DNA from 3 places in the Pollutimonas thiosulfatoxidans genome. Region 1 is predicted to be linked to each of the others. Evidence: predicted binding sites of a transcription regulator. Region 1 holds the regulator's gene; each other region holds the start of a gene.
The links. The regulator HrcA, encoded in region 1, represses chaperone genes, less so after heat shock. The targets are predictions, from matches to a motif close to TTAGCACTCNNNNNNNNNGAGTGCTAA.

Region 1 (6,815 bases):
GTGAACTTGCGCTGTTGCTCTTCGCCATAGCCGGGCTTGTTGTAGTAGGGGTAATCCCAGCGATTGCTGCGAAATACGTCTTGCAAGGTGGGCGTGCCCAGGATGAAACGCACCTGCTCGCGCGTCATGCCTTGCTGCAGTTGGGCCACCTGCTCGGACGTGATCCAGTTACCCTGCTGTACATCAGGCCGATACGGGAAACCCCAGTTGGTGGTGCCGCAGGCGCCCAGTGTTACGGTCAGTGCAATTGCCGTCAAACCGGCGCGAAGCGTTGAAAATATTGGTTTTGCAGTCGTCAGCACGAAGCGCCCCTGTTATTCAGATCGAATAAAACCGTTATCATAAAGGTTCAAGAATAAACGCATAATAGCGTTAGTCGGCGCCGGGCGTATTTTGCAAGCCTCATCCTGCCCGGACACCATCCATTTCACCAGAGACATTCTAGCTATGATTAACCAGAACGAACTGAAAAGCATGGGCTTGAAGGCGACCTTCCCGCGCCTGAAGATCCTCGACATATTCAGACGGGCCGATCACCGCCATCAAAGCGCCGAAGACGTCTACCGCGCGCTTATCGCTGAAGATGTCGATATTGGCCTGGCCACGGTCTACCGGGTGTTGACGCAGTTCGAGCAGGCCGGCATCCTGGTGCGCAGCCAGTTTGACGGCGGCAAGGCCGTGTTCGAGCTTAACGACGGCGACCACCACGATCACCTGATTTGCACCAATTGCGGCAAGGTCGAAGAGTTTAGCGAACCGGAAATCGAAAAACGCCAGCACAAGGTTGCCAAGGACCACGGTTTCGTGCTCGAGAGCCATACCATGCTGCTTTACGGTATTTGCCCGGACTGTACTGCCGCCAAGCCAAAATAAGTCCAGCTTCAACCCGCCAGCATTTCGCGCGCGTGCTTGCGCGTCGTGTCGGTGATCTTCAGGCCCCCCAGCATGCGGGCCACTTCATTTTCCCGACCTTTGTCGTCCAGCATCCTGATCATGGATAGGGTGCTGGCTTGTGACGTGGATTTACTGACCTCGTAATGCTGGGTTCCGCGCGCCGCCACCTGCGGCAGGTGCGTAACGCACAGAACCTGGTGACGCTGCCCGAGCTCGCGCAGCAGCCGTCCGACGACCTCGGCTACCGCACCGCCCACGCCCGTGTCGACTTCGTCGAATATGAGGGTGGGCACCCGCGCGGCCTGACTGGCGATGACCGATAGCGCGAGCGAAATGCGGGCCAGCTCGCCGCCCGAGGCTACCTTGGCCAGCGGCTTGGGCGTGGTGCCCGCGTGGCCGGCAACCAGGAACTCGACCGCGGAGGTGCCATGAGGACCCGGCGGGCAGGCGGTAAGCTCGATCTGGAAGCGTCCGCCTAGCATGGCCAGTGTCTGGAGAGCCTGGGTAACGTTTTTTGCCAGGCGTTTGCTGGTTGCCGCCCTTGCTTTTGCCAATTGCGCTGCGAGTTCGTCGTAGTGTGCGGCGGCAGCCCGATTTTGTTCGATCAGCAATGGCATATTGGCGGCCGCCTGGCTGGCTTCGAGTTGCTGGCGCAAGGATAGCTGCAGGGCGGGGAGCTCGGGCGGATCGATCTTGAACTTGCGGGCGGTGTCGAAAATAACGCCCAGGCGTTCTTCCGCTGCGGCGAGACGGGCGGGGTCGAGCTCGACCTTGTCGAGATAGCTGTTGAGGTCGGAAACGGCTTCACTGGCCGCGATGCGCGCGGACTCGATGGCGTCGTAAATGCTTTGTAAACGGTTGTCGTGACGCAGCAGGGGCTGCAGGCTATGTGCCGCCACCCCCAGCGCCGATTGCGCGGAGTTTTGTTCGTCGTCGAGAGCGGCCAGCGCTTGGGTGGCGCCGTCCAGCAGTGCCTGAGCGTGGGCCAGCCGGCTATGGTCGTTGGTGATGGCGTCCCATTCGCCCGGCCGCAGGTCGAGGGTGTCCAGGTCGGCCAATTGCCATTCGAGGCGCTCGCGTTCTTCCTGCAGGGCGGCTTCGTTTTGGCTGGCGGCGGCCAGGGCTTTTTGGGCGGTTTGCCAGGCCTGCCAGGCTTGCTGCACTTGCGCCGCCAGCGGCAGATGGCCGCCGTGGGCATCAAGCAAGGCTCGTTGGTTGGCCGGCTTGAGCAAGCTTTGATGTGCGTGCTGCCCGTGGATGTCAACCAAGTGTTCGGCCAGATCGCGCAATTGACCCAGGGTAACGGGCAGCCCATTGATAAAGGCGCGGCTGCGGCTTTGGTTGTCGATTACCCGTCGCAATACCAGCGCATCGTCCGGGTCCAGCTGTTGCTCGAGCAGCCAGGGTCGTAGCGCGTCGGGGGCGTCGAAGACGGCGGTGATGTCCGCTTTTTGAGCGCCTTCGCGCAGCACAGTGGTGTCGGCCCGGGCCCCCAGGGCCAGTGACAGGGCGTCGATAAGTATGGACTTGCCGGCGCCGGTCTCGCCGGAGAACACGGTAAAGCCAGCCTCGAAATGGATGTCTGCCTGATCGACAATGACGAAATCGCGTATGTGCAAGGTACGCAGCATGATTTATTCGTCCGTATCGGAAGGTTGCGGTACGTGGTTCCAGTACAGCTTGCGTCGCAGCGTGGAGAAGAAGCTGTAGCCGCGCGGATGGATAAATCGCACGGTATGTTGGGCCCGACGGATATCGATGCGGTCGCCGGGCTGGCAATCGGACCAGGTCTGCATGTCGAAGTGGACGCTGGCGCCGGATTCGACGCGCCCCAGCGCCGAGATGGTGAGGCTTAGCGTACCGCTGTCAGGCAGCACGATGGGGCGGTTGGACAAGGTTTGCGGGGCAACAGGCACCAGCAGTATGGCGTTAAGGCTGGGATGCACCACAGGGCCGTTGGCCGAAAGGGAATAGGCGGTAGACCCGGTGGGCGTGGCCACGATCAGGCCGTCGGCTCGTTGGCTATACATGAACGCGCCGTCGAAATCGACGCTGACTTCGATCATGCCGCCGCGCCCTGCGCGGTTCAGCACAACATCGTTAAGTGCGACGCCCGAAAATAGGGTGTCGTTGCCACGCACCACCCGGCCCTCCAGCATGACACGCTCTTCGGCGTCGTAATGGCCATGCATGACGCTGGCCAGGGCGTCGGTGGCGCTGTGCAGGGGGATATCGGTAATGAAGCCCAGCCGGCCGTGGTTGATGCCGATAAGCGGGACGTCGCTTTGCGCCAGCAGGCGGGCGGCGCCCAGCATGGTTCCATCGCCACCCATGATGACAGCCAGGTCGGCCTGCTGGCCGATTTCGGCATATGTGGCGGCGGTGTATTCGGTAATGCCGGTATTCCTGGCGGTGTCGGCTTCCATCAGTACTTTACAGCCGGTTGCCAGCAGCATGTCGGCCAGTTGACGCAGCGGTGCATCCAGGCCGGTGTCTTGGTAACGGCCGATGATCGCAACGGTTTTAAAGTGCATAAAGTAATACCGGGGTGATTGATGGAATAATAGAGACTAAGTGATTATATGGTTCCTGCGCCTCGTTGGCTGTAGGTATAACAACCCGTGTTGGCAGGATTGCCTAGAATAGAGCCATGGACGACCGAGCCAATGCGCTGCTGAAAGCGCTTATAGAACGATACATTGCCGATGGGCAACCGGTGGGTTCGCGCACCTTGTCCAAAATGTTCGACCTGTCGCCCGCCACCATCCGCAACGTTATGGCCGACCTCGAAGATCTCGGCCTCATCCATAGCCCGCACACATCGGCGGGCCGTATTCCTACGCCCAAGGGTTATCGCCTGTTTGTCGATCGCCTGTTGGCTGTACAGCGTTTCGAAGTTCTGCCGCCCAGCCAGATCAGGCAGATCCTGCCCGCGGCCGAGCCGGGCCGTGCCATCACGGCGGCCGCAGCCCTGCTGTCCAACCTGTCGCAGTTCGCAGGAGTGGTATTGGCACCCAAACGGGCGCAGGTATTTCGCCAGATTGAATTCATCCGGCTGTCCGATAAGCGGGTACTGCTTATTATTGTGACGCCCGATGGCGACGTGCAAAACCGCATTTTGTTTGTTTCGCGCGATTACCTCGAGCAAGAGCTCATCGAAGCCAGCAACTTCTTCAACCAGCATTTTGCCGGCATGTCCTTCGACGAAGTGCGGCAGGCCATCACGCAAGAGTTGTCTTCGCTGCAGGCTGATATCTCCCGGCTGATGCAGGCGGCTGTCGAAGCGGGCACCGCCACTGCCGATACGGACGACTCGCTGGTGATCTCCGGCGAGAGCAAGTTGCTGGATATCTCCGAGATTGCGTCCGACATGGATCGCTTGCGGCGCATGTTCTCGCTGTTCGAGAAAAAGACCGATCTGCTGCAGTTGCTGGATGTGTCCAGCCGCGCGCAAGGCGTACAGATTTATATCGGCGGCGACTCGCGGTTGGTCCCGATGGACGACGTTTCAGTCATTACCGCACCTTATGGCGTGGACGGCACGGTCGTGGGCACGCTGGGCGTTATCGGGCCTACCCGCATGGCTTACGAGCGGGTCATCCCCATTGTGGACATTACAGCCCGCCTGCTTTCCAACGCTCTCAGTCACAATCAGTCCTGACGCCGAAATCCTTCCATGGCCATATCCTTACCGTCACGCTACTTGCCTGAACCTGCAGATCCGCAGGCCTTCAGCACAAATCCGCCGCCGCGCGATCCGGGCCCAATCGGCGTGCTCATGATCAATCTTGGCACCCCCGATCAACCCACGGCCCCCGCCATACGCAAATACCTGGCTGAGTTCTTGTCGGACCCGCGTGTCATAGAGATCCCGCAATGGATCTGGCAAGTGATACTGCACGCTTTTATTCTGACGCGTCGCCCTCGTGCACTGGCACCTCGCTACGAAGAGATCTGGCTGGAGGGTGGGTCGCCGCTACTGGTCTGGAGCCAGGCCCAGAGCCAGGGTGTCCAGGAGGCGCTGACCTCGCAAGGCATAGAGGCACGCGTTGAACTGGGCATGCGCTATGGCAATCCTTCTATCGCCGACGCCTTGGCCCGCCTGCGCGCGGCGGGTTGCGACCGCATTGTTGTGCTGCCCATGTATCCGCAATACGCAGCCAGCACCACGGCCACCGCCGTGGATAGCGTTACCGCCTGCGCGGCACGGATGCGCAACCAGCCAGAGCTGCGTTTCATCAAGCGTTATCACGACCTGCCCGGTTATATCGATGCGCTGGCGACCCACCTGCTCCGCCATTGGGAAGACCAGGGCAAGCCAGAGCGCGTGCTGCTGAGTTTTCATGGTTTGCCGCGTCGCACCGTGGAGCAGGGCGATCCCTATTATCGGGATTGCATGGAGACAGCGGCCTTGTTGCGCACCCGGCTGGGGCAGGATGGACACTTGATCCATGTGTCTTTTCAGAGCCGCTTCGGTGCTGAAAAATGGCTGGAGCCCTATACCGAGCCCACCTTGCGCGACTGGGCCCGGCAAGGTGTCCGGGCGGTGGATGTCTTGTGCCCGGGCTTTGTCGCCGATTGTCTCGAGACCCTCGAAGAAATCCAGATGCAATGTCGGGATGCCTTCCTGGAGGAGGGCGGTATTCAGTTTCGCTACGTGCCCTGTCTTAACGACGATCCGCAATGGGCACTCAGCCTGGCGGACCTGGTCCAGACCCATCTGGCAGGCTGGCTGCCCGGCAGCAAGAGTAAACTTTAAGTATTACGACAGGACAACGTGGTTCGCGTGGTCTTGAATTGGGGGCGTGTGCCCCAATTTCATTGGATTGCATACCTAGATGTGGAGATTTTTTATGCCGGCACCCAACGAGCCCCTGGATCCCAAGCAAATGGATCCATCGATCGATACGTCCGAAAAACTCGAGACTAACGAGCCCGACGATCAAACCACGTCGGCCGAAGTCCCAAGCGAAGCGCAGCAAATCAATGCCGAGGAAGACTGGGCAACCTTGCTGTCAGAATCGCAGGCACAAGTCGCTCAATATCACGAGGAATTGCTGCGCGCCAAGGCCGAAGCCGAGAACATACGTCGCCGGGCGCAGGAAGATGTCGCCAAGGCGCGCAAATTCGGTACCGAGTCGTTCGCTGAAAGCCTGATCCCAGTCAAGGACAGCCTGGAGGCGGCGCTGGCCCTTACCGACCAGACGGCCGAATCATGGAAAGAGGGCGTCGAGGCCACGCTGCGCCAGCTTAATGCCGCCTTCGACCGCAATCTGCTTAAAGAAGTTGCTCCAGTAGAGGGCGACAAATTCGATCCCCATCAGCACCAGGCTATCTCGTCCATACCGTCCGAGCGAGCTGAAGGAGAAATTGTTCAGGTGCTGCAAAAGGGCTACACCATTGCCGATCGCGTGCTGCGGCCGGCGCTGGTCATGGTGTCGTCGGGCCAGCCCGGGTAGGTGGCCATGCGCCGGTTCGCCGGCCTGAAGCAGAAAAAGTGCGGGTAAGCCTTGAAAACTGGTGGCTTACCCCCACCTACCTCCCATCGGGTAGTTATTTACAAAACAAAATTTTTAGCAGGGTAATAATATGGGTAAGATTATCGGTATTGACTTGGGCACGACTAACAGTTGTGTCGCGGTCCTGGACGGTAGCAGCGTAAAAATCATCGAAAACGCCGAAGGCACGCGTACCACGCCTTCCATCGTCGCCTACATGCCGGACGGCGAAATCCTGGTGGGTGCGCCGGCCAAGCGCCAGGCGGTCACCAATCCCCACAACACGCTATACGCCGTCAAGCGCCTTATCGGTCGCAAGTTCGACGAGAAGGCCGTGCAGAAAGACATCGAGCTCATGCCTTACACCATCATCAAGGCCGACAATGGCGATGCATGGGTAGAAGCGCAAGGCAAAAAGCTTGC
Region 2 (6,815 bases), 770 kb from region 1:
ACCGGAAACTGTGCGCGGACTTCGTCCAGCAAGCGCTGGGTACGAGGGCTGGCGGCGGTAAGCGGCACCTCCGGTATGGGACGCTGCAGGTCCACAGGCGCAGGCGATGGTGGGGCGGTTTCGGCCGCGCGCCACCCGCGCGAGAATGCATCCAGGCTGGCGTCCACCCCCAAGCCGGCACGTCTTATTGTGTTTTCGAAATCTTCGCGCGAGAACGGCAGCACCGACGCGCCAGCCAGGGCGCCAAACATGCTGGCGCTGATCACGCTGCGGGCCTCGTCGGCCAGCGCCTGCAGGTCCAGGCAATAGAACCGACGCGCGGCCTGTTTGCCGGCCTCGATGACTTTGTTCGGATCCGCAATACCATTGCCGTGTGCGGCTTTTTCGTTAATGGCATAGCTGCGGTGCAAAGAGGAAATAAGGGTGGTGCGATCGGGCGTTACCAAGCCGCGCTGTATTGCACGTCCTCCCTCCATCAGCTCAGCGGCCAACACAATGTCGACATCGCCCGGGGTGGGCATCATGGCCAGTACGGGCGGACGGCCCGCCGCCTTGATGGCATCTTCCGGCAAGAGCTCGACATAATAAATGGTCGCGCCAGTGCGTTGTGCCACGCCGGGCACCGAGGTGGTCTGCGCCCACCAGCCTGCATGCTCGGCCATATCGACGATCCAGTCGGCCAATACCCCGCCGCCCTGTCCGCCCATGGCGAGAATAGCGATTTTGATGGGATCCATGGTCATCTCCTACAAAGCCTGCCGCGCCAATTGCGTCTGACGCCGCCGTTGCAGGAAGCCGATAACGCTGCGCCGCATGCCGGCCTTGAGAAGATCCCAGCGGTTGGGGTTGTGGATGATGTCTGCACGATAGAAGGATGGGCACAGCACCGCCGCGTGCGCGACTTCCCCGCAGTTGCCGCAGCCCACACAGGTGTTGTCGACGTAGGCGATAGGATCTTCCTTCAAGGGATCTTCGCTCTCTTTTACTGACAGCGACGGACAGCCGGACAGCCGGATACAGGCGTGATCGCCCGTGCACACATCGGGATCGACGCCAAAACGCTCCTTGACCGCACGCTTGCCGGACTTGACCGCCTGGGCGAATATCGGTTTGGTGCGGCGCTGCTTGTTCAGCATGCATTCCGATTGCGCGATGATGACCTTGGGGCCTTTCTCGGGGGTGGTCAGCGCTTCTTCTATGGTGGCTTGCACTTTGGCGACGTCGTAGGTGCGATCCAGCGTGCGCAGCCATTTCACGCCTACACCGCGTACCGCGGCCTCGATGGGGTTGTTCGTGGACTTCGTGGCGTTGCGGGCTCGGGACGAAAGCACATCCTGGCCGCCAGTGGCCGCCGAATAGTAGTTGTCCACGATGATGATGACGCCGTCGTATTTGTTGAAGACGGCATTGCCTATACCCGACGACAAGCCGTTATGCCAGAAGCCGCCATCGCCCATGATGGATATGGGACGCTTGGACGAGGGCACGTTAAAGGCCGCAGCGCTGGATGCGCCCAGGCCGTATCCCATGGTGGTGGCGCCCAGGTTGAATGGCGGCAGAATCGAAAACAGATGGCAGCCGATGTCGCAGGCGATGTGGTGTTCACCCAGCTTGTCCTGCGCCAAGGTCAAGGCGGCGAAGATGGGGCGCTCCGGACAGCCAGTGCAAAAGCCCGCCGGCCGTGGGGGGACAACGTTTGCCAGACTGGGGCTGGGGGCCGGCACCACCGTGGGCTTGCGCTGGAACTGCACCACTTGTTCTTTCATCAAGGGCTTGCTGGCGGCGGGCGCGTCAGCCACTTCATGCAGCAGGCCTGGGCTGTGCTTGCTCAGGAAAGCCTGCAGGCCGTCGCGGATCACTGCAGTGGTGTATTCGCCCGCCAGCGGCAATACGTCCTTGCCGGCCAGCGCGGTATCCATGCCGGCCTGGCGCAAAATGGTGTTGAGGTTTTGCTCTATGTAATTTGGCTGCCCTTCTTCGATCAGCAGCACCGCTTTCTTGTGCTCGCAAAATGATCGGATCTCGTCATCCACAACCGGGTAGGTCACGTTCATGACATACAGCGGTATGCGGCTGTTGCCGAAAGTATCAGCCAGCCCCAATAGCTGGAGCGCGCGGATCACGCCGTTGTACAGACCGCCTTGCAGAATCAGGCCGAGTTCGCCGTGCTCACCGTCAAAGAGTTCATTCAGCTTGTTTTCTTTGATGTATTTAATGGCTGCCGGCCAGCGCGCCTGTATTTTTTCATGCTCGTGCTGGAAAGAGGCGGGCGGCAGGACAATGCGGCTGGTGTCCCGCACGGGGTTGTCCAGCGCCTGGCCGAGGCTGAGCGGCGGACGCTTATTGTCTTTGGCGATGAAGCGGCCATGCACATGGCAGCCCCGTATGCGCAACTGCAGTATCACCGGAGTGTTGCTGGCTTCAGACAACTGGAAGCCGTCCTCCACCGCTTTCACCATGCTTTCCAAATTGGGTCGAGGGTCCAGCAGCCAGATTTGCGATTTCATGGCGAAAGCATGCGTGCGTTCCTGCATGATGGAGGAACCCTCGCCGTAGTCTTCCCCCACCACGATCAGCGCGCCGCCTGTCACGCCGCCCGATGCCAGGTTGGCCAGGGCGTCAGAGGCAACATTGGTGCCCACTGTGGACTTCCAGGTGACCGCACCGCGTATGGGGTACATCACCGAGGCGGCCAGCGTTGCGGCGGCCGTGGCCTCGGACGCGCTGGCTTCGAAGTGCACGCCCAGTTCGTCGAGGATTTCTTGCGCGTCGGCCAGAACGTCCATCAAGTGCGATATGGGCGAGCCTTGGTAGCCCGCAACGTAGCCGACGCCGCATTGCAACAGCGCCTTGGTAACCGCCAGAATGCCTTCGCCGCGGAACTCTTCGCCCGCGCCGATGCGCAATTGCTGTACTTCTTTCTTGAACGAGCGTTCCGCCATGGTGCCTCCCGGCCGTCTATCTTGAAGCCTAAAGCTTCTGCTGCAGAGCTAAAATATGAATATTCATATAAAAGTGAAATTTAATAGATATAACAGTTGCTTGGGTATAAGTAATTACCACTATTAGGCCTGGGGGTAGCGATGTTTACGGTGGTTTCCGGCTACTATATCGGGCATCGGGCCGATAGCCGCGGATGGCTGCTGGAGGCGCTCTTGAAAGGAATTGGTTGATGCAGTCCGGCGAACCCACCCGCTTCGTACACCGTTATCTTGCTTCCGTGCTGGCCCAGGCCAGCCACCGTATCTCAGCCGAATTCCACGTGGAAGTGCGCAAGGCCGGCCTTACCGTGACCGAATGGCGAGTGCTGGGCAGCCTGATTGAGGGCGAAGGCGAAACTGTGGGTACCCTGGCCGAGCTGGCCGTTACCAAGCAACCAACGCTAAGCAAGGTCTTGCCGCGTCTGGAAAGCCAGGGCTACATCCGTATGCGGACGTCCCGGGCCGACCGCAGGCAGACGCTGGTAACGATTACCCCCAAGGGTGCGCGCCTCATCAGCGGCCTGTGCGACCGCGCCATGGAGCATCAGCGCCGCGTATTGTCCAAGCTGGATGCCGACCATGCTGATCGGTTGGTCGATATGCTGCGCGCCATCATTACTTGATGTCGCCATGGGCCGGCCAGCCGTCTGCGGCTCGACACTTGCTGACAGGGCAGGAACTTAGCGCCGCTGAGGCAGTCCAATATACAGTTACTTGCTCAGCTACTTTTGGTATTAGCACTCCGCTGTTCAGAGTGCTAAACTTACTTACCATCCGCTATTCAAGAGGATCGCTTATCCGATGACCCATAATTCGCATTCTTTGACCCTGACCAGCAATCAGTTGGCCATGGCGATTTCGAATCCGGGTGCCTTAGGTACGATCGAAGCGTACATCAGCGCGGTAAACCGCCTGCCCATGCTTACGCAGGAAGAAGAAACTGCGCTGGGCAAACGTCTGCGCGACGAGTCCGACCTTGACGCCGCCCGTCAACTCATTACGTCTCACCTACGCCTGGTGGTTTCCATAGCCCGCCAGTATCTGGGCTACGGTCTGGCGCACGCCGACCTTATCCAAGAGGGCAATATCGGCCTGATGAAGGCCGTCAAGCGCTTCGACCCCGAGCGCGGCGTACGGCTGGTGTCGTTTGCCGTCCACTGGATCAAGGCCGAAATTCACGAGTACATCGTGCGCAACTGGCGGATGGTCAAGGTGGCCACCACCAAGGCGCAGCGCAAGCTGTTTTTCAACCTGCGCCGCATGCGGCCCGACGGCCAAACGCTAGATCCCGATCAGGTCAACGAGATTGCGCGCGAGCTTAACGTGCGGCCCCAAGACGTCAGCGAGATGGAAGTGCGGATGTCCGGCCGCGAGATGGCCCTGGAAAACAGCGGCGACGACGACGATGACAGCTTCGCCCCTATATCCTACCTGTCGGACGACGGCCAACAAGAGCCATCGCGGGTGCTCGAACGCCGTGCGTACGATGACTTGCAGGGCACGGGGCTGGAAGACGCCCTGACATCGCTGGATCCACGCTCGCGCCGCATTGTGCAGGCGCGCTGGCTGCAAGACGAAGGCGGTGCCACTTTGCACGAGCTCGCAGCTGAATTCGGCGTGTCGGCAGAGCGAATTCGGCAGATCGAGTCCGCAGCGTTCAAGAAGCTCAGGTTGGCGCTTACCGAATAGCGCCATCGCCGCGCGGCGGAAAAGAACTATTACATATCCGTGGCGTGGCCGGCGAACTTATTTGCATACGATGTGACTAAACAGCATAGACAATGGGTTTGCATAGCGATGCGCGAGCCATTCGTCTCCGTCCGCTTCGGCTTCTCCTCTTCCCCTCCCTATTGAAGCGGATGTTCTATGGGACACCTACCAAGGTGTCCCATTTTTTATGCCCCGCGCTTATGCCATGGCCGGCTGCCGTATCGGCCTGGTTTCCTGGATGGGCAGATTGACCAGGGCGGCAGCAACCGCCAGGGCTGCGTCCGCCCACCAGATCCACTCATAACTGCCGAACGACACGAGGGCTACGCCGCCCAGCCATGCCCCGAAGAAGCCGCCGATCTGGTGACTGAGCAGCGTCAGGCCAAAAAGCGTTGCGAGATAGCGCGTGCCGAAGATTTTGGCGGTAAGGCCGGCGGTCGGCGGCACGGTTGCCAGCCAGGTGGCGCCCAGCGCAGCAGCAAATATATAGAAGGTCCATGGCTCTTTCGGTGCAGCCATGTAGATAAGTATTGCGACGGCGCGGGATGCATACATCCAAAAAAGTATCATCTTCATGCGTACGCGCGTACCGAACGCCCCGGCGGCCAGGCTGCCCATGACATTGGCCAGGCCGATGATGGCCAGCGAGGTCGACGCCACGTTGGCGCTCAAACCGCATAAATTGACCTCGCCCGGCATGTGGGTGACCAGAAACGCGATATGAAAGCCGCAAGTGAAGAACCCTGCATGCAAGCACCAGTAGCTGCGATTGCGCGAGGCAATTTTCAGTTGCCCGCGCAGCGACAAGCCGGGTATGGCGTCGTCATGGTGGACAGGCTTGTGCTTGTTGCCACGGAGCCACCAAGCCATGGGCGCGGTAGTCAACGCCAGCACCGCCATCATCCACATGGCGTGCATCCACCCGAAGGCGGACATCACGGCCTGGTTCAGCGGGGCAAACACAAACTGTCCCATGCTGCCACCGGCATTGATGACGCCCCCGGCAAACGAACGGCGCTCTGCTGGAATGCGCTGGGCGGTGGCGCCGATAAGTATGGAGAAGCTTCCGGCCCCAGCTCCGGCAGCGCTTAGCAAGCCCAGAGCGAAAATCAGCCCAAATTCGCTGGTGACCTGGGTGGTCATCACGCAGCCCGCGGCCAGCATCACGGCGCCCAGCACAATCACGCGCCCCGGACCCCAGCGGTCCGCCACGGCGCCAAATACCGGCTGCACAGCGCCCCAGACAAACTGCCCGATCGCCATGGCAAAGCTGATGCTGGCAATGCCCAGGCCGGTGTGCTCGTTCAGGGGGAACATGAACAGACCCAGCGACTGCCGGGCCCCCATTGTCACCATCAGGATGGCGGCCGCCATCAACACGAAGAACCAAGTGCCGCGGTGTGTCACGGGTTATAGAAGCTGGCGGATGTCGTGAGCGATGTCTTGCGCGGAGGAGTTGCCGCTGGCCAGTACGCGCGCTTCGCCTTGCTGGTCAAGAATATAGAAAGACGAGGCGTGGTCCATGCTGTACTGCTCTGGCGTTGCCCCGGCGGACTTGGCGTAATAGGTTTTGAAAGACTTGGCTGTGGTACTTAATTGCTCGGGCGTGCCGGTCAGGCCGACGAAGCTGGGGTTGAAAGCCTGGACGTAGGCGGACAGCACTTCCGGCGTGTCGCGCGCTGGGTCTACGCTGATCATGATGACCTGCACCTTTTGGGCGTCGTCGCCCAACAGCGTCATGGCTTGCGAAAGCTCTGCCATGGCCGTGGGGCAAACGTCGGGGCACTGTGTGAAGCCGAAGAAAATGACAGCCACCTTGCCCTGGTAGTCGGCCAGTGTGCGCACCTGGCCCGAGCCATCTTGCATGGCCATGTCTTGGCCTAGCTTGGTGCCGCTGATGTCCGACCCCTTGAACTGCACGTCCTTCTTGCCGCAGGCGGCCAACAGGCCTGTTACGCCGATGGCGCCAGTCAGGGCAAGCAGGGCGCGGCGTTTACTGGAATACACAAACATGAGACTTCCGTAGGAGGATCAGAGCAGTCTGATCCAGTGATCGAGGAGCAAGGCCGCAAAGAGCAGCGACAAATAAAGAATGGAGAATCGGAACAGCTTGCGGGAGAGCTC
Region 3 (6,815 bases), 1.7 Mb from region 1:
GCTTCACTTTGCATCCATGCCGGTACACCCCGCCTTGCAGGCCCTGGACACTGGCACTGTACAGCAGGCGGTGCTTGCCGGCGGCGACGTCTATCAGCTTTGCTTTACCGCCGCCGCAGATAAACGCCAGGCCATACAACAGCTTGCGGATGATGCTGGCCAGCCCATCAGCCGGATAGGCCGCATCGTCAAGCAAGCGGGCTTGCACGTCTGGTCGGCAGACGGCCAGACCATTAGCTTGGCTTCCCGTGGCTACGACCACTTTTCATAGCGTCGCTGCCACAGCAGAGCACTGAATCATGCCAGTCACCGATCCTCTTTCCGACACTCCTCACGCCTTCAAGCCGACCGCCGCCTGGGTGTTTGGCTCCTTGCCGCGCGTGATCTCGTTTGGGTTTGGTAGCGGGCTGATACGGCCGGCGCCTGGCACCTGGGGCACGCTGCTGGGCTGGCTGCTATGGGTAGTTGGGGTGTCGCGCCTGCCCGACCCGGCCATCGCCGCGGTGTTGGTGCTGGCCTTTGCGTTAGGCTGCTGGACCTGTCATCGGGTGGGCCGCGAAATGGGCAAGGCCGATGATGGCGGCATGGTGTGGGATGAAGTTGTTGCGTTCTGGCTGGTGCTGTGGCTGACGCCCGACACCTGGATCGCCCAGCTTGTGGCGTTTGTCGTGTTCCGTTTTTTCGACATTGCAAAGCCGCCACCCATCAGTTTCTTCGACAAGCATTTCAAGAACGGTTTTGGCGTCATGTGGGACGACATTGTGGCGGCGGCATATAGCTTGCTGTTGCTGGCCGTTCTGGTCAGACTCGAGGTGTTTCCATGATGGACAGGCAAGCGTGGCCCCAGGCGCATCAGCTTGGTCAATTGCTGCTTACACGCGGCTGGATGTTCGCCTGCGCCGAATCATGCACGGGCGGACTGCTGGCGGCTGCCATGACGGACACGCCCGGGTCCAGCCAGTGGTTCGATCGCGGCTTCGTTACGTATAGCAATGAGGCCAAGGTCCAACACCTGCTGGTCAACGCCGACACGCTGGAACGCTTTGGCGCCGTCAGCGAAGAAACCGCCATGGAGATGGCGGCCGGGGTGTTGACCGCCGCTATGCCGGCCAACGTGGCCATCTCGACGACTGGTGTGGCCGGCCCCGGCGGCGGCACGCCTGGCAAACCCGTGGGCATGGTGTGTTTCGGCTTTGCACAGCGCACGGCCGACGGCGTCGTAACCCGAGCCATGACCAGAATATTCGAGGGCGAGCGAGCTCAGATACGCGCGGCCGCGGTCGACTATGCGCTGATGACCGCAATAAGCCTTATCGAACAGCGTTGATGGCGTCACGCGTCTGGCGCGCTGCCAGGGCTGCCGCCACACGCCAGTCGTCGCCCGTGCTGGCGTATAAAATCGCCCGCGACGAGTTGATCATCATGCCTGTCCCTTGGCTGTCCAGTCCGGCCTTCACTGTGGAGGGGATGTCGCCGCCTTGTGCGCCGATACCGGGTATCAGCAGCGGCATGTCCGCCACCCGCGCGCGCACCTTGGCGATTTCCTCCGGAAACGTCGCGCCTACTACCAAGGCGCATTGGCCGTTGCCATTCCAGCGATCCGCAGCCAGCGCTGCCACGCGCAGATACAGCGGCGTGCCGTCGGCAGACTCTATGAACTGCAGGTCGGAGCCGCCAGGATTGGATGTGCGGCACAGGATGATGACGCCCTTGTCATCCCATTCGAGGTAGGGCGTTATCGAGTCGGAGCCCATGTAGGGATTGACCGTGACGGCGTCAGCCTGATAGCGCTCGAAGGCTTCGCGCGCATACTGCTGCGCTGTCGATCCGATGTCGCCGCGCTTGGCGTCCAGAATAATGGGCAGGTCCGGGTGGTGTTCACGTACGTAGTCACACAGAGCCTCCAACTGGTCTTCCGCGCGCTCGGCCGAGAAGTAAGCGATCTGCGGCTTGATGGCGCAGGCGTACTGGGCGGTTACGTCGACGATGGCGCGGCAGAACTCGAAGATGGCGTCGGGGTGGCCCTGCAATTCGGCGGGAAAGCGTTGAGGGTCGGGATCCAGGCCCACTGTCAGCATCGAACCGGACGTTGCCCAGGCCTTGGCCAGCTTTTCAATGAAGGTCATGTGGTGCTTACGATATGGATAAAGTACGCCAGATTATAGGCGTAGCGCCACGCACACCCAGACCGCTGCGCCCAGCAGTATGGTCAACATGACGGCTGCGCTGCCCAGGTCTTTGGCCCGGCCTACCAATGGGTGAGGCTCTAGCGTGATGGCATCCGCCAATGCCTCCATTGCCGAGTTAAGCAGCTCTACGATCAGCAGTAGAACCAGCGTGCCAAGCAACATCATGGTTTCGATCGGGTTGCGGCCAAGCCAGAATGCCATCGGTGTCATCACCACGGCCAACAGCAGCTCTTGTCGAAACGCCGCTTCATGCCGGAAGGCGGCGGCAAGGCCTTGAGCGGAATAGCGCAGGGCTTTGAACAGGCGGGCAAGGCCGCCCTTGCTTTTAAAGGGCGAATGCGAAGTGGTCATCGATGTACCGGTAAAGGCCGCGCCGGGCGGCGCAACCGATGCATTATAGGTGCAGACCGCCAACGCAAAAAAGCCTCCGAATAAATCGGAGGCTTTCGATGCAAGCCCGGGCGCGGACGCCCGGGTTACGGCTAAGCAAGGCGCAATTAGAAGCCGCCCATACCACCCATACCGCCCATTCCACCCATGTCTGGCATGGCAGGAGCAGACTTGTCTTCTGGGATTTCAGCCACTGCGGCTTCCGTCGTCAGCAACAGGCTGGCAACCGACGCTGCGTTTTGCAAGGCAGTGCGGGTAACCTTGGTGGGATCCAGCACGCCTTGTTCAACCAGGTCGCCGTACTCGCCGGTAGCGGCGTTGTAGCCGTAGTTGCCGGTGCCGTTAGCTACATTGTTGACCACAACGCTGGCTTCGTCGCCGGCGTTTTCAACGATGGTGCGCAGCGGTGCTTCAACAGCGCGCAGGATCAGCTTGATGCCGGCTTCCTGGTCGACGTTGTCGCCCTTCAGTTGTGCGATGGCAGCCTTGGCGCGGATCAGTGCAACACCGCCTCCAGGAACAATGCCTTCTTCGACTGCGGCGCGCGTAGCATGCAGAGCATCTTCGACGCGGGCTTTCTTTTCCTTCATTTCGATTTCGGTGGCAGCGCCAACACGAATCACAGCAACGCCGCCTGCCAATTTGGCAACGCGCTCTTGCAGTTTTTCGCGATCGTAATCGGAAGTGGCTTCTTCGATCTGGACGCGGATTTGCTTGACGCGTGCTTCGATCGACTTGCCGTCACCAGCGCCATCGATGATGATGGTGTTTTCTTTGGCAACTTCAATGCGCTTGGCCTGGCCGAGGTCTTCGACGGTGGCTTTCTCAAGCGACATGCCGGTTTCTTCGGAGATCACCACGCCGCCCGTCAGGATGGCGATGTCTTCCAGCATGGCTTTGCGACGGTCGCCAAAGCCAGGAGCCTTGACTGCGGTGGTCTTCAGGATGCCGCGGATGTTGTTCACAACCAGGGTGGCCAGTGCTTCGCCTTCGACGTCTTCGGCAACGATCAGCAGAGGACGGCTGGACTTGGCAACTTGCTCCAGGATGGGCAGCAGGTCGCGGATGTTGCTGATTTTCTTGTCGAAAATCAGGACATACGGATCTTCCAGCACGGAAACTTGCTTGTCCGGGTTGTTGATGAAGTAGGGCGACAGGTAGCCGCGGTCGAATTGCATGCCTTCGACGACATCAAGTTCGTTATCCAGCGACTTGCCGTCTTCAACGGTAATCACGCCTTCCTTGCCAACCTTGTCCATGGCATTGGCAATGATCTCGCCAATGGAGGAGTCGGCGTTGGCCGAGATGGAACCAACCTGGGCGATTTCCTTGCTGGTAGTGCAAGGCTTGGACAGCTTCTTGAGCTCTTCCACAGCCACGGCAACCGCTTTGTCGATACCGCGCTTCAGGTCCATGGGGTTGATGCCGGCGGCAACGTACTTCAGGCCTTCTTCAACGATGGACTGGGCCAGCACGGTAGCCGTGGTGGTGCCGTCGCCAGCGTTGTCGGAAGTCTTGGAAGCCACTTCCTTGACCAACTGAGCGCCGATGTTTTCGAACTTGTCTTTGAGTTCGATTTCTTTGGCAACCGATACACCATCTTTAGTGACGGTAGGTGCGCCGAAAGAGCGGTCGAGCACAACGTTGCGACCCTTGGGGCCCAAGGTTGTCTTGACAGCATTGGCGAGAATGTTTACGCCACGTACGATGCGAACGCGTGCGTCATCGCCGAATAAAACTTGTTTTGCAGCCATTGTAGAATTCCTTATGTAGATTCGGGTCTGATTACTGGATCACGGCGAGGATTTCTTCCTCGCGGATGACGAGTAGTTCGTCGCCATCAACCTTGACGGTTTGGCCGGCATATTTGCCGAAGAGAACCTTGTCGCCTACTTTCAGGTCGACAGGTTGCACTTTGCCGTCATCGGAGCGCTTGCCGGGGCCAACGGCCACAACTTCACCCTGGTCGGGCTTTTCAGCGGCGCTTTCAGGGATGACGATACCCGAGGCGGTAGTGCGCTCGTTGTCCAGACGTTTGATGATCACACGATCATTCAAAGGACGCAGTGCCATGAAGGAACTCCTGTTCAATAAATAATGATTAAGAAAAAAAGGCGGGGGGCGGCCTGTTAGCACTCAGCCCCTTCGAGTGCTAATTATAAGGACGAAGTTGGAATCTTCAAGGGGGCGGGCATGGATTGTTACAAGTGCAAGCGCCGCTGCTGTCGATTTTCATCCGGTTCTGCGTAGAATCAAAAACGCCTTCCGCAGTTGCGGGGGACAGTAAGTCCATCAAGGAGACGACAATGCAACGCACTAAAAGAGGTGTATCAGCAGTTGTAGTCGGACTTGCGCTTACCGCGTTATCTAGCGGTGTGATCGCGCAGGGTCAGGGTCAGGTCCCGGACAACATTGAAAAGCTCATGAATATGGGCACGACGGGCGCCTCACTGGATATTGAGTCCATCCCGCAAACAGGCGATCGTGCCGAGGCAATCAAGCGCATACTCACGAACGTCAAGGTCCCAGAGGGGTTCACCATCAGCCTCTATGCCATTGTGCCAGACGCGCGCCACATGGCGGTCGGGCCCTCGACAGGCGTCGTGTTTGTCGGCACCCGAAAAAACAAGATCTGGTCGGTAACAGACCGGACCAAGAGCCGCGTAGCAGACGACGTGAAGCGCTTCGCGCCGTCCGTAAGCTTCAAAGTGCCGAACGGATTGTGTTTCTCCCAGGACGGCTTCTTGTACAGTGTCGAGCACAATCGCGTGCTTGTGTTTCCGGCAGCCGAGTTCTTCTATGAGGGGCCGGACGTCGCCGCAGGCATTGTCGTTCCACAGGGTGAACTCATACCGGTGGACGATGAAAGCTTCAACCACGGTGCTCGCACCTGCCGCATCGGTCCGGACAACAAGCTGTATGTCACCCTGGGCAACCCATACAACGTGCCGCCCAAGGAAAAACTCGAGCTTTACGACAAGACCGGCATGATGGGCATCATACGGATGGACGCCGACGGCAAGAACCGCGAGGTCTTCGCGTATGGCGTTCGCAATTCGGTTGGGATGGATTTCAATCCCAAGGACAAGGTGCTGTGGTTCTCGGACAACCAGGTAGATGGCATGGGAGACGACATTCCACCGGGAGAGCTGAACCGCGCGCCGCAACTCGGCCAGCATTTCGGCTTCCCCTATTACGGAGGCGGCAACATACGCACGGTGGAGTTCAAGGATGTCGAGCCGCCCGCCGATGTGGTGTTTCCCCAGGTCGAGACGGACGCTCACGCGGCTGACCTCGGGATCCACTTCGCCAAGGGGGAGATGTTTCCCGAGAAGTATCGCAATGGCTTGTTTACCGCTCAGCACGGGTCCTGGAACAGAACCACACCTATCGGCGCGCGCGTCCTGTTCACGAGCTTGAAAGAAGATGGCACGGCGGGCGAGACGGAGATCTTTGCGGACGGCTGGTTAAGCGACAAGAACGAGTACCTCGGTCGCCCCGTCGACGTCGCGTTTCTGCCTGACGGCTCCATGCTGATCTCGGATGACATGGTGGGCGCCATTTATCGCGTAGCGTATGAAGGGAAGTAGCATCAGCCCAGCCTCGGTTTTCCTTGCTCTGGGGCTGGCCGGCCTGGCCGTGCCGTCCTGGAGTGCGGATATCGAGGCTGGTCGGGCCAAGTCCATGCAGTGTGCCGTGTGCCACGGCGCCCAGGGCATGGCAACAGCGCCCGACGCACCCAATCTCGCCGGCCAGAACGAAATGTATCTGGTGAAAGCGCTGAAGGATTTCAAGTCCAAGGCGCGCGAGCACGAGGTGATGAACCTCATGGCGGCCGGCCTGAGCGACGACGACATGGCTGACCTCGCAGCCTACTACCAAAGTGTAGAGATACAGCTAAAGACTGCGCCCTAGCACCTTTAACGTCTATTAGCGATCGGCCAAATGTTTATGTTGCCATGCTTGTCATAGTTGTAATGGTTTGAGGGAGCTCCCCAGTGTATTGGTAGTTACCCCGATTCATTTCCACAGCAATAAAAATTTTTAGAAATAACTTCGCTGTGCGACCCATCTAGCATGCCTTGGCCCGCTACCGAGAGATCTACCTATCTGTCCGCCCGTATGCGGCATGCGTATCTCGACTTGATGTCGATTTACTCGCCGACGGGTGGCATTTTTTTTGTGTCTGCTCTCGTGCTGGACTCTCTAGGCTGACGCCTCTTATCCATCACCACA

Region 2: a site for HrcA is predicted at 3,716-3,742, ahead of rpoH (RNA polymerase sigma factor RpoH). Genes of this name have one in related genera too.
Region 3: a site for HrcA is predicted at 4,709-4,735, ahead of CKA81_RS10135 (co-chaperone GroES). Genes of this name have one in related genera too.

The regions. Positions count from the first base shown of each region.
Region 1 is NZ_CP022987.1:303,016-309,830, forward strand. It holds gene CKA81_RS17205 (outer membrane protein assembly factor BamE) at 1-302, opposite strand, end outside; gene fur (ferric iron uptake transcriptional regulator) at 448-873, shown strand; gene recN (DNA repair protein RecN) at 882-2,525, opposite strand; gene CKA81_RS01495 (NAD kinase) at 2,529-3,428, opposite strand; gene hrcA (heat-inducible transcriptional repressor HrcA) at 3,545-4,555, shown strand; gene hemH (ferrochelatase) at 4,571-5,653, shown strand; gene grpE (nucleotide exchange factor GrpE) at 5,748-6,353, shown strand; gene dnaK (molecular chaperone DnaK) at 6,484-6,815, shown strand, end outside.
Region 2 is NZ_CP022987.1:3,085,602-3,092,416, forward strand. It holds gene CKA81_RS14995 (indolepyruvate oxidoreductase subunit beta family protein) at 1-743, opposite strand, end outside; gene CKA81_RS15000 (indolepyruvate ferredoxin oxidoreductase subunit alpha) at 747-2,942, opposite strand; gene CKA81_RS15005 (MarR family winged helix-turn-helix transcriptional regulator) at 3,173-3,604, shown strand; gene rpoH (RNA polymerase sigma factor RpoH) at 3,783-4,670, shown strand; gene CKA81_RS15015 (MFS transporter) at 4,890-6,065, opposite strand; gene CKA81_RS15020 (SCO family protein) at 6,102-6,704, opposite strand; gene cyoE (heme o synthase) at 6,723-6,815, opposite strand, start outside.
Region 3 is NZ_CP022987.1:2,112,011-2,118,825, reverse strand. It holds gene thiL (thiamine-phosphate kinase) at 1-271, shown strand, start outside; gene CKA81_RS10160 (phosphatidylglycerophosphatase A family protein) at 300-824, shown strand; gene CKA81_RS10155 (CinA family protein) at 821-1,327, shown strand; gene pyrF (orotidine-5'-phosphate decarboxylase) at 1,311-2,126, opposite strand; gene CKA81_RS10145 (diacylglycerol kinase) at 2,160-2,540, opposite strand; gene groL (chaperonin GroEL) at 2,687-4,333, opposite strand; gene CKA81_RS10135 (co-chaperone GroES) at 4,365-4,652, opposite strand; gene CKA81_RS10130 (PQQ-dependent sugar dehydrogenase) at 4,886-6,169, shown strand; gene CKA81_RS10125 (c-type cytochrome) at 6,156-6,494, shown strand.